3 regions of the Yoonia sp. 67-2 genome follow, and region 1 is predicted to be linked to each of the others. Evidence: riboswitches for the same ligand, from Rfam matches in the RefSeq annotation. Region 1 holds a riboswitch; each other region holds the start of a gene.
The links. A riboswitch is a leader RNA that binds a small molecule or an ion and turns the genes downstream of it on or off. The one in region 1 is predicted to bind thiamine pyrophosphate.
Positions count from the first base shown of each region.

Region 1 (4,229 bases):
CGCCAGCCCCGGCACGCCGCGCCAGATGATCATGGTCAAAGGCATTAACAAAAAGACAGCGACCAGTGCGATCATCAAATAATCCAGTAACGGCCAGCGCAGGTCCCAGCGTTGCACGACCCGGTCCAACCCCGCGCCCAATGCGTCGACACTCGTCACCCGCCAGACCAAAGCCGCCGCCGCAGCGCAAAGCCCAAACTGGATCGCCGCCAGCATCGCGGCGCGGCCCAGATCAAAGTCAAACCGCAGGGCCTGATAGATCGCCAACTCTACCGTGGTCGCGCGCGGCCCACCGCCCAAGGTCAGCGCCACGGCGAAACTGGTCAGGCAGATCAGAAAGATCACCAGAAACGCCCCCGGCACGATATTGCGCAGCATCGGCCATTCGAGCAAGCGCCCGACCGGCATGTTCAGCGAGGCCGCGAGGCGGAATCTTTCTGCCGGGATCGACAGCCAGCCTTGCAGGATCAGCCGGATCGCTAAAGGCAGGTTGAAGAACACATGCGCCAGCACGACACCATGAAAGCCGTAGATGCTGACCAGCGGCAAGCCCAGCCATGCGAGGCCGGTATTCACGACACCACTGCGCCCGAAAACAGCGATCAGCCCGATCACCGCGACGATCACCGGCAGCAGAAACGGCGCGCCCAGCAGGGTGATCAACGCTTTGCGCCCGGTGAATTGCCGCCGCGCCAAGGCCCGCGCGACGGGGATCGCCAGCAGCACGCTGAGCGTGGCGGACACCAGCGCCTGATGCAGGGTAAAGCGGATCACCACCCAATCGGCAGGCGACAACCCGCGCTGCCATTCGGCACGCCAGCCGACAGCGACCAGCGTGCCAATCGTCAGCACCAGCACCAGTGCCGCAGCGATGGCACCGGGCCAGCGTGGCGCTATTGCGACAGCGCGTTGCGCCATTCGTCCAAGGCTTCTTCACGGATCGCCGCCGCATCCTCGGGCGACAGCAACAGGGCCGTGTCGGGTGTGATCAGCGTGTCAAAGCCTGCGGGCAGGCCGTCCGCTGGCACGACAGCAGGATACATCCAGTTGGTTTCAGGGATGATCGACTGGAACCCTTCGGTCACCATGAAGGCAAGGAATTGATCCGCCAGTTCCGGCTGATCGGTGGTGGCGACTTTGGCCGCAACCTCGACCTGCATGTAATGGCCTTCGTCGAAGGCCCAAGCCACCTTGGTATCGTCGTCTTCGGCGATCACGTGATAGGCAGGCGATGTGGTGTAGGACAGGACAGCATCCGCTTCGCCTTCCAGAAACAGCCCATACGCCTCGGACCAGCCCGGCGTGACGGTGACAATATTGTCGGCAAGGTCAGCCCAAAGTTCGGCGGCAGTGTCGGGGTAGGCGGTCTTGACCCACATCAGCAAGCCAAGGCCGGGGGTGGATGAGCGCGGGTCTTGGATGACGATACGGATGTCGCTGTCGGCGAGTTCGCGCAAGGATGTGGGCGCTTCGGCCCCGGCATTGCCAACAAAGGCGAAATAGCTCCAGTCAAAGGGTAGGAAATCAGGGTCATCCCATGCGATCGGCAGATCAAGATCAGCTTCCACACCATGCGGTGCGAAGAGACCAGTTTCCCGCGCGGCTGCGGTCAGGTTGGTGTCGAGGCCGAGGACGATATCGGCCTCCGTCCGTGGCCCTTCCAATTGCAGACGCGCCAGCAGGGCCGCGCCATCACCGGTGCCGATGAATTGCACTTCGCAGCCGCAGGTTTCCTCGAACGCTGTCTTGATCGCGGGGCCGGGGCCCCATTCGCTGACGAAACTGTCGTAGGTCATGACTTGCAACACCGGGGTTTGCGCCAATGTGCCTGTGGCACAAAGCGCAAATCCCGCAGCAAGTGGCAGATAAATGTGGTTTTGCATCCTATCCTCCAAATGCGACGGGCGGATTGGGGGATAGCGGGATTGCCATACCTTCCCTCCGCCGGTCCTAACCGGTTCAGGTTCAACGGGTCTGCTTGCGCATCTCAGCCGGAATGGCACCCCGAGGTGACAGGCAGGCTAGGGTGGATGTCAGGCGGGCGCAAGGGAAACCTCTTGAGCCTATGCGGCCCGCCCGCTAGACCGTTGGCAAACGGGGGTTCGCCATGTCCATCAACAGTTTCGGTCATCTTTTCCGGTTCACCACATGGGGCGAAAGCCATGGGCCAGCCCTAGGGGCGACCGTCGATGGCTGCCCACCCGGCGTGCCGCTGGAGCCTGCGATGATCCAGCAATGGCTGGACAAACGCCGCCCCGGGCTGAACAAGAACACGACCCAGCGGAATGAACCAGACGCGGTGCAAATCCTGTCCGGTGTCTATGAAGGGCGCACGACCGGCACACCGATTCAGTTGATGATCGAGAATACCGACCAGCGGTCCAAGGATTATGGCGATATCCTGAACACCTTCCGGCCCGGTCATGCCGATATCACCTATCACCAGAAATATGGCTTGCGCGATCCGCGTGGCGGCGGGCGATCCTCGGCCCGGGAAACCGCGTCACGGGTGGCGGCGGGCGGTGTCGCGCGCGAGGCGATCAAGGCGATTGCGCCGGGTGTGCAGATCAAAGGCTATATGACCCAGATGGGGGCGAAGCAGATTGATCGTTCCAATATGGATTGGGACCAGATCGATCAGAATGATTTCTTTTGCCCCGATGCGCAGGCGGCGGCTGAATGGAACGATTATCTGACTTGGCTGCGTAAGGATGATCACAATTCGGTCGGCGCGATCATCGAGGTAGTCGCGCGCGGTGTGCCAGCGGGGATCGGCGCGCCGGTTTATGCCAAGCTGGACACGGATCTGGCCGCTGCGATGATGTCGATCAACGCCGTGAAAGGTGTCGAGATCGGCGAAGGCATGGCCGCTGCGGCCCTGACCGGGCGCGACAATGCGGATGAGATTTTCATGGGGCCGGATGGGCCGGAATATAGCTCCAACCATGCCGGCGGTATTCTGGGCGGGATCAGCACGGGGCAGGATATCGTCGTGCGTTTCGCGGTGAAACCGACATCGTCGATCCTGTCACCGCGCAAGTCGATCATGATGGATGGCTCGCCCACAGAGGTGATCACTAAAGGCCGCCACGACCCCTGTGTCGGCATCCGCGCCGTGCCGGTGGGTGAGGCGATGATGGCCTGCGTGATCCTCGATCATCTGCTGCTGGATCGTGGTCAGACCGGCGGCGTGCGCGGCGTGATCGGCGGCTGACGCGACAGCTGCACCGCCAAAATCCCTGCGGCGATGATCACGACGCCGAGCACGTCGAGCGGGCCGATGCTTTCGCCTAAAAGGATGGCGGCGACCGCCACCCCAAAAAATGGGTTGAGAAAGTGGAAGGTCGATGCCTTGACCGCACCGATCCGGCCGACCAGCAGGAACCAGACCAAGGTCGCGGCGAGGCCCGGCACCAGCACGGTATAGGCAAAGGCGACGATCAGCTGCCAGTTCCAAGTCACCACCAAGGTCTCAAATGCCAGCGCGGGCACCGCCAGCAGAACAGCGCCGACCAGCATCTGCAAACCCACGATCATCAGCACATTGCCGCCCGATGACGCGCCCATGACCGCCAGCGTGGCGATGGTCAGAGAGATCACCCCGATCACGCACAGGACCAGACCGAAGATATCGACGCCGCCACTGATCCGCGCGCCCATGATCAGGACGACCCCGACAACGCCAGCCGACAGGCCTGCGATGCCCAAGGGGCGCACCTTGGTGCCGAATACGACCCAGCCGACCAGCGCCACCAGCAAAGGCATGGTGGATGCGATGATCGCCGCCAGTGACGCCGGGATCGTCTGCATAGCGACAAAGTTCAGGCCAAGATACAACGCGTTCTGGCACAGGCCGAAGATCACGACACCGGTCCATTGCCGCTTTGTCAGTCGCGCGGATTGGCCAAGAAGCCATGCGATGCCGACACCGATCAGGCCAGAGATCAGAAACCGCAGCGCCAATGCCGACAAAGGCGGCGCATATTCGACGATGACGCGGGCAGAGGTAAAGGCAGATGACCACATGAACGCAAAGGCAAGGCCCATGACGATTGCTTTGATATCCATGTCACCTCAACGAAAAAGGGCCGCCTGTCGGGGCGACCCTTTCGTGATTTTGCGTCCGGCACAAGGCCTGATGGCTTAGCCGTTGACGCTATCTTTCAGCGCTTTCGCGATTGTCACTTTGACAACCTTGTCTGCTTCTTTTTTGATCTGCTCGCCGGTGG
Region 1 covers NZ_JAYKPK010000002.1:193,604-197,832, forward strand. Annotated here, with positions in the region: gene VOY09_RS04235 (thiamine/thiamine pyrophosphate ABC transporter permease ThiP) at 1-918, opposite strand, end outside; gene thiB (thiamine ABC transporter substrate binding subunit) at 894-1,883, opposite strand; TPP riboswitch at 1,920-2,017, opposite strand; gene aroC (chorismate synthase) at 2,108-3,214, shown strand; gene VOY09_RS04250 (DMT family transporter) at 3,178-4,068, opposite strand; gene VOY09_RS04255 (HU family DNA-binding protein) at 4,144-4,229, opposite strand, start outside.

Region 2 (4,229 bases), 130 kb from region 1:
AACATACCCCGACAGCGCCAGAGCTGATGCGGTGATCAGCGGCTTGTCCATAGCATGGCAGATATCCGACAGGGTCAGACTGGCCGCAAATGTATCGGCACAATCCAGCACCAGATCAGCTGCCGCCACCAGCGCAGGCGCATTCGCGGGGTCAAGCATCTGCACGACGGGGCGAATCCTGACCTCGGGGTTCATGGCGGTCAGCATATCCGCCGCGGCCTGCGCCTTAGGCTCGCCGATCTGGTCCATCCGGTAGAGCGGCTGGCGGTGCAGATTATGCTCTGCAATGACATCGCCATCCACCAGCGTGATCTGACCGACACCCGCGCCGGTAAGATATTGCAGCACCGGCACGCCCAGACCGCCCGCGCCGACTACGAGGATATGGGCGGCAGCCAACCGGGCCTGACCGGTATCGCCGATCTGTGGCAGGATCATCTGGCGGGCATAGCGGCTCATGCGCAGACCTTCAGCCATTCGCCAATCTGCGCCTCGGGTGCAGGGTGCAATGTGATGTCGGTCACTGCCGCAACGATATCCGCGCCTGCCTCAAATGCTCCCTGCGCGCGCGCCACGCTCATGCCGCCGATGGCGCATAACGGGAGGTCGCCGATCAGCCGCTTCCATTCCGTAACGCGGTCCAATCCCTGCTGCTGCCATTTCATCTGTTTCAGGATCGTCGGATAGACCGGTCCAAGCGCGATATAATCCGGAGCCAGCGCCAAGGCGCGGTCCAGTTCCGCATGATCATGCGTTGAAATCCCCAGCCGCAGCCCGGCACGACGGATCGCCGTCAGATCAGCGGTATCAAGGTCCTCTTGCCCCAGATGCAGCCAATCAGCGCCTGCGTCGATGGCCAATTGCCAATGATCATTGACCACCAGCGTCGCCCCATAGCGACGCGACAGCGCCAAAGCGGCGCTGATCTCGTGGCGCAATACATCTTGTGGCGCATCCTTGATGCGCAATTGCACCAGCTTGACGCCCAGCGGCAGCGCGCTTTCCAGCCAAGCAAGTGAATCGAAGATCGGGTAGAACCGGGGCAGGATCATAGCCACGCCTTTCCAATAACCGGTGTTGAAGGGGCGGCCATATCGCGCGGGGCCATCGGATCGGCGCCATGCGCCATCTGACCTGCCTGCGCCGCCAGCGCAAAGGCGCGCGCCATCGCCACCGGATCACCAGCTTGCGCCACGGCGGTGTTCAAAAGAACTGCGTCATAGCCCAGTTCCATCGCATCCGCCGCATGGCTGGGCAGGCCGAGACCCGCATCGATCACCATCGGCACATCGGGGAAAGCGGCGCGCAGCGCCCGCAGCCCATAACGGTTATTCAGCCCAAGGCCAGACCCGATGGGTGCCCCCCAGGGCATCAGCACCTGCGCCCCGGCATCCAGCAGGCGCGCGGCCAGCACCTGATCCTCGGTTGTATAGGGAAACACCGCGAACCCGTCAGCAACCAAGGCCTGCGTCGCCTCCAGCAGACCAAACGGATCGGGTTGCAGCGTGTCGGCATGGCCGATCACCTCCAGCTTGATCCAGTTCGTCTCGAACAATTCGCGCGCCATCTGCGCGGTGGTGATCGCTTCGCGCGCGCTGTAGCAGCCTGCCGTATTGGGCAGAATATGCACGCCAAAGCCGCGAATGATGTCCCAAAACGCCTGACCCTGCCCGCCTTCACGCCGCAAGGAGACCGTCGCTACCGATGCGCCAGACCTGCGGAATGCCTCTGCCATGATTGCGGGTGATGGATATTGCGCCGTGCCCAGCATCAGCGGGGTGTCCAATGTCACGCCATAGAAGCTGCGCATGTCTTCAGCCCCCCTGCATCGGTGCCAGCACTTCGAGCCGGTCACCTGCGCTCAGCGGGGTTGCATCGCGCGCCGCCTTGGGAACGAACTGGCCGTTCAGCGCCGTCGCCACGCGCGCATCGTGCCAGCCCAGATCATCCAACGCGGCAGCAACCGTCGTGCCGGTGATCTCGCGCGCTTCACCATTCACCTCAATCCGCATGGACCAGATCCCCCTTGCTTCCATTGATCAGATAATCTGTCGCCTGCGCCGCCAGTGCCGGGGCCATCAGATAGCCATGGCGGAACAGCCCGTTCAGATGCAGCACCCGGCCTTTGGCAGTGACGCGCGGCACATTGTCAGGATAGGCCGGACGCAGATCGGCGCCGGTTTCCAGCAATTCCGCCTCAGCAAACCGCGGGTCAAGCGCATAGGCCGCCCCCAGCAACTCCAGCACCGCACGCGCTGTCACGCCGCGCCGGTCCGCGCTTTCGACCTGCGTGGCACCGAGCATGAACACCCCCTCTGCGCGCGGGACGATATACAGCGGATGGCGTGGATGCAGCAGGCGCAACGGGCGCGACAGTGTGATATCCGGGGCACGCAGCAACAGCATTTCGCCTCGCACAGCACGCAGATCCGGCAGCCCGGCCGCCATGCCGCGCGCGTCAATCACAGGGCCGCTGATCTCTTCCGGCACAACTGCGGACTTGGTGATCACCACACCCATCGTGGTCAGCGCGCGGGTCAGATCGGCCAAGGCACGGCGCGGGTCAAGATGGGATTCCTGCGCGAAGAACAGCGCTGTTTGATGTGCGGCAAGATCTGGTTCCAACGCGGACAGATCGTCGACGCGCACATGCCCCGTGGTGCGACGTGCAAAACGCGCCAGTTCACCCTGATCACGTTGCAATGCGATGACAAGCGAGCCGCGCTGCGTCACCTCCGTCACCTCCGCCCAAAAGGCGGCCGCCTTTGTACCATGGGCCACGATTGCCGGTTCGGCCACGGCCCCTTCACAGAAGGGGGCCAGCATGCCCCCGGCCCACCATGAACAGCCATGCGCGCCCGGTGCGCCATGCCGGTCAATTAATCGCGGAGTAAGCCCGGCCTTGCACAAGCTGTAAGCCGCGCAAAGCCCTGCCACACCCGCGCCGATCACCGTGACATCGGCCAACGGCGCGGGTTTCGCGCGTCTGATCTTGCTCTGAGCCACTGCCGCCCCCTTGTTGTGATACCAACACAGGAAGACGGATCGCTTGCGTCATGCGCAGCTGGTCACCGTTTCCTACGCCGGTATGATCCGGATCAGGTTCGATGGGTTAGCTTTCGCCTCTCAGCCCCAAACGGGGCACCCCAACGGTTGTGGGAAGGAGCCTAGGTCAATCAATTCGCGCTGGCAAGCGCCTTGATTGCACGACAGATTTGGTATGTGCGGATGGCAGCAGGCAATGGCCCAAGGCTGGGTTTATGCAACGGCATGTTTTCAATGCGAAGACGCGGATCGGCGATCCGGGCATATCTGGTCAGCCTCTACGCCGGATTGAACCGGCCAGCGCGGGTTTGTGCAGCGTCTGGTGACAGGCAAGCTGATGATCCTTACCTCATTGAAATATATACCTTTCCGAACATATCCTCGCCTGCGCGTGATGATCAGAGCTTGCAGATCGGCGTCACACCGACGGCCCGACACTTGCGGGCGGGGCCGTCCACGCACGTTTCTTACAGATCACCCGCCGCGTCAGGCCTGTCCTGCATGAATTGTCCGTGCCATTGTCGGGCTGCGCCGATATCGGCAGCATCGTGATGGTCGACGCGCCTGTTGCACACATCATCGCGGCGATGCGCTGACATCAGAACAGCCCTTGCGCGCGAAAGCTGATTTCACAGGATTTGCCGATGATCAGGTGATCATGCACGTTCATCCCCAATGCCTGCGCCGCGTCAGAGATCTGCCGCGTCATGCTGATATCCGCCTGCGATGGTGTCGGGTCACCGGAGGGGTGATTATGCACCAGAATCATCGAGGCGGCATTCAGTTCCAGCGCACGTTTCACCACCTCGCGCGGATAGACCGGCACGTGATCCAGCGTGCCTTTGGCCTGTTCTTCATCGGCGATCAGCACATTCTTGGTGTCCAGAAACAGGATGCGGAATTGTTCGGTGTCGCGATGCGCCATGACAGTATGGCAATAATTCAGCAAAGCATCCCAGCTGGACACGACATGGCGCTGCATCACCTTTGCACGGGCGAGCCTATGTGCTGCCGCCTCGACAACCTTCAATTCGAGCGCGACGGCGGGTCCGGCCCCCGGCACCTTGCTGATTTGGGTGACACTGGCCGACAGCACCCGGTTGAAATCGCCAAAATGGTCGATCAAGGCGCGCGCAAGCGGTTTCACATCCTGTCGTGGGATCGCGCGGAACAGCACCAGTTCC
Region 2 covers NZ_JAYKPK010000002.1:320,588-324,816, forward strand. Annotated here, with positions in the region: gene VOY09_RS04805 (HesA/MoeB/ThiF family protein) at 1-459, opposite strand, end outside; gene VOY09_RS04810 (thiamine phosphate synthase) at 456-1,052, opposite strand; gene VOY09_RS04815 (thiazole synthase) at 1,049-1,810, opposite strand; gene thiS (sulfur carrier protein ThiS) at 1,815-2,012, opposite strand; gene VOY09_RS04825 (FAD-dependent oxidoreductase) at 2,002-3,006, opposite strand; TPP riboswitch at 3,059-3,159, opposite strand; gene VOY09_RS04830 (hypothetical protein) at 3,513-3,644, opposite strand; gene radC (RadC family protein) at 3,644-4,229, opposite strand, start outside.
Region 2: linked by a shared signal. The riboswitch ahead of VOY09_RS04825 (FAD-dependent oxidoreductase) and the one ahead of thiB (thiamine ABC transporter substrate binding subunit) in region 1 are both predicted to bind thiamine pyrophosphate.

Region 3 (4,229 bases), on a different contig from region 1:
GCAGCGTATCGGGCAAGGCACCCATATCGCCTACGGTGCGCACGTCCCAACCAAAGAACATCACCAGCGCCGTCAGCACGATGATGGTGACCAGCGGCGACGGGATCGCCTTGGTGATCAGCGGGAACAGATAGATGATCGCAAGACCTGCAGCTACCAACACATAGGTCAGCCATGTGACCAGCGCGGGGTCCAGTTCGGTCAATTGCGCCATGAAGATCAGGATCGCCAGCGCGTTGACAAAGCCGGTCATCACCGATTTCGACACGTAGCGCATGATAAAGCCAAGCTTCAGCACACCCGCCCCAATCTGGATCAGACCGGCCAGCACGGTGGCGGCCAACAGATATTCCAGCCCGTGTTCACGCACCAACGTGATCATCAGCACCGCCGTCGCCGCCGTCGCGGCAGAGATCATGCCGGGCCGTCCGCCGGTGAAGGCAATCAGCACCGCGATGGAAAAGCTGGCGTAAAGCCCGACCTTGGGGTCCACGCCCGCGATGATTGAAAAGGCAATGGCTTCGGGGATCAGGGCAAGGGCGACGACAAGCCCCGCCAGCAGGTCGCCCCGGATGTTACCGAACCATTCGGCCCGGTATGTATCGAGAGATATCATGTAAATCTTTCCTGTTCGGCGTCATGGGCCGACAACATTGGTTTTAACAGGTTGTCCGGCGGATCAGCGGCCGGAAGAGCCACCCAAGCTTTACCTCGGGTCCATGTTTACAAGACGCGATATACACGAAGTCTGACGCATGCCAACCCACCTTTGCAATTCAGGCAAAAACTTCACAAAGGGGCCGCGGATCGCATCAGAAGAAACGATGAAAATGATGCGTCGGGCCGTGGCCCTGCCCGACGGTCAAGGTATCCGCCCCTGTGATCGCATCCGCGACATAGGCTTTGGCCTGCGCCGCCGCCTGCACCAGCGGCACCCCTTGCCCCAGCAATGTCGCAAGCGCAGATGACAGGGTGCAACCCGTGCCATGGGTCTTGCGCGTCGCCTGCCTTGTGCCCGGCAGCCAGGTCAGCCCGGTGGCGTCGGCCAGCAGGTCAGGGCAATCATCCCCAGCGAGATGCCCGCCTTTGAGCAGCACCGCCTTTGGCCCCAGCGCCAGCAAATCCCGCGCCTGCGCCTGCATCTGGTCGCGGGTGGCGGCCTCTGACTGACCAAGCAGATCGGCGGCTTCCGGCAGGTTGGGCGTGATAACCGCCGCCATCCCCAGCATGTCGCGCAAGGCGTCCACCGCAGCCGTTTGCAACAGACGATCCCCGCTTTTGGCCACCATCACAGGGTCCAGCACGATGGGCGCCTGCAGCCCCTGCAGGGCCCGCGCCACTGCCGCGATGATCGCGGCATCGCCCAGCATCCCGATCTTGACCGCATCAATGCGGATATCTGCCCGGATCGCGGCGATCTGGGCGGCGACCATATCGTCGGGGATCATCTGCACCGCTGTCACGCCTTGCGTATTCTGCGCCGTCAGCGCCGTGATCACCGCCATCGCATAGCCGCCATTGGCCGAAATCGCCTTGATATCCGCCTGAATACCGGCCCCGCCGGATGGGTCAGAGCCTGCGATGGACAGGATATTCGCAATCATCCTGCTGCACCCCGCAGGATGGCACGTCTGTGATCATTTTCAGTCATCGCATGTCCCCCGCCGGATCGGGGGTCAGTGATGCGCGGACCAGACAAGCCTTGGCCGGGCGTATCACGGACTCCCTACGCCAGCATGATCTGGTTCAGGTTCAAAGGGTGCTTCTCAGCCCGCAATCGCGGACGCCCCTGTCGTGATAGTGAGGGTAAAGATCAGCGGGGCTGAGTCAAGAAGAGGTGACGTTTGCCTGTTCTGTGTTCATGGACGACGCCGCTCACGCGGTATTGGGGCTTATCGGCATAGCGTTCCCCCTTACGCGCGCCAGATCGCCTCGTAATGATCCATGATCTCACCAAGCCGCTCTGGCCCGAAGCTTGGGTCGTGGCCGCCGTGGATCAGCGTCAGCTCAAGCGCGCGCAGTTTGGCGAAAGTACTCAGGTAATCCGGCACCGACATGCCCGGCCCGTCATAGATCAGCGGGCCGTCGTAGATCGCATCGCCCCCGAACAGCACGCCGGTCGCACGTTCGAGCAGGCCGATGCCCCCCGGTGAATGCCCCGGCAGGTGCAGGATCTCATAGACATGATCGCCCAGATCGACGCTGTCGCCCTCTTGCAGCAAGCCCGTCGCCGGTGCGCCGCGCAGCACGTAGGACCGTGGGTCGTAGCCCTCATACGGCAATGCATCGATCAACACCTCGTCCAGCGGTGGATAACCAGCGTCCAGAAAGGTCTGGATCAGCCGCGCGGGCATGTCGTCGCGATAGAGCGAGTTCAGACCGGATGGCGCGGCCATTTCCTCGGCCTCGGCCGGATGCACCAGACGGATGTCGAATTCATGCACCCCGCCGATATGGTCGATATGGGTGTGGGATGAGACGCAGATAATCTCTTTCCCCGGATCGCGGCGCAAAGTGTCGAGGTACGGGCGCAACGGCACGATCCCCATCCCGGTATCAAGGATCATGTCGCGGTCGCGGCCTTGCACCAGAAACATATTCGCCTGTTCCAGCACATGGACATGCGGCTCAAGGATCAGGGTGACATCGGGGCCGACCTCGCGCGCGGTAAACCAATTTTCAGCGACGGGAAGTTTCATGTCATTGCACTTTCAAAGGACGCGGGTCCGACCCGCCGGTGAAGAGCGGCGCGTGCCAGATGAATCCGGTATCGCGGGTGATGACGGGCTGGCCGCAAGTAAAAGGATTGGTGGACAGATCAGCGATACCCGTCGCGCCGTCCCAATGGCCCAAGGCATAATGGCTGGTGAAAATCTCTGGCACCGGGCGGTCCTGTGGGGCGGGACCGATGCCGAACAGAAAACGATCCTCGCTGGCGATCAGCACACCGGTCATGTCACCCCATGCGATCCGAAGCCCCCGCAACGGCGCGGTCGCTTGCGCCAGCCAAGCCTCGCGATACTCGGCATGCACGCCGTCCTCGATCAGCACGCCGCTGTCCAATGACATGGCACCGACATCGGGGCGGGCCAAGGCCCCTTGCCAGTTGATTTCGCGATGCCAAGTGCATTGGCTGTCGGTGACGGTGATCTGCCCCGCAAAGCCCTCGATCCGCAGCAGCGATTGCAATGCCGCCTCACCCAGATCGGCAAGGCAGGTGCCCGTCAGCGCGGGCAGATCGGCCGGCACCCGCAGGTCGGCGAATAAATCACCCGCCTGCATCCAATGCACATGGGTGGTGGCATCCTCATATCCCGGCGCTGTGATCCAGTCGCGCCGCCAATGGCCTTGCAGATCCTTGGTGGTGATCACGCGGCAGCCTGTTGCCGTTTACTCAATTCCGCGATGATCTGCCCCGCGCTGACGACAGCCCCGGTTTGCAGATATTCCATCGCTTTCAAAGAGGCCTCATGCGCATCGGTCGATGACCCGCCGACACAATCGCCCACGACCCGGCAATAATAATCGCCCTGATGCCCGTCCGCGAAAGTGTAATGCACGCAGACATCGGTCAGCCCGCCGATCAGGATCAGGGTCTGCGCCTTCAGCCCTTTCAGCAGGATTTCCAGTTCGGTCCCGTAGAACGCGGAATAGCGGCGTTTATGAAGGAAGTAATCGCCGGGCTTGCGCCCCATTTCCTCGAACGCGACCGGCGTGCCGGGTTCGCCTTCCATGCAATGGACATCCTCGGTTCCGTCGAGTTCGCGCCCGTAATCCACCATATCACGGCGGTGGATTTCCTGAATGAACACCACCGGAATGCCCGCGTCATGCGCCGCATCCACCACGCTGCGCGCGCGTTCCATATTGGCACGATAGTCCGGCATGGCGGGGATACCGGCCTTGTGATCCATGAAAGCGGATTTCTGGATATCGATCACGACCAGCACGGGCTGACCGACAAGCATAGGTTGGCGTGGCATGGAAACCTCCTTAATTGCGGGATTGATCCGCGCCCATCAGGCGCGGCAGGTCGCCCCAGCGGGCGACAGCGGAAAAGACGGCGAGTGATACGATGATGAAAGCAACAGCCGCGACCGCCATCGTGGGGGTGTAACCGTTGCGCAGGGAATTGAAGATCTGCAGCGTCACCGTGGCATAGGCCGAGGCAGAGACGAAAAACATCACGATGAATTCGTTGAAGCTGAGCACCAGCGCGAAAAAGAACC
Region 3 covers NZ_JAYKPK010000008.1:20,477-24,705, reverse strand. Annotated here, with positions in the region: gene VOY09_RS13270 (SulP family inorganic anion transporter) at 1-616, opposite strand, end outside; sul1 at 666-722, opposite strand; gene thiD (bifunctional hydroxymethylpyrimidine kinase/phosphomethylpyrimidine kinase) at 813-1,604, opposite strand; TPP riboswitch at 1,707-1,801, opposite strand; gene VOY09_RS13260 (MBL fold metallo-hydrolase) at 1,914-2,699, opposite strand; gene VOY09_RS13255 (hypothetical protein) at 2,701-3,372, opposite strand; gene VOY09_RS13250 (cysteine hydrolase) at 3,369-3,983, opposite strand; gene VOY09_RS13245 (ABC transporter permease) at 3,994-4,229, opposite strand, start outside.
Region 3: linked by a shared signal. The riboswitch ahead of thiD (bifunctional hydroxymethylpyrimidine kinase/phosphomethylpyrimidine kinase) and the one ahead of thiB (thiamine ABC transporter substrate binding subunit) in region 1 are both predicted to bind thiamine pyrophosphate.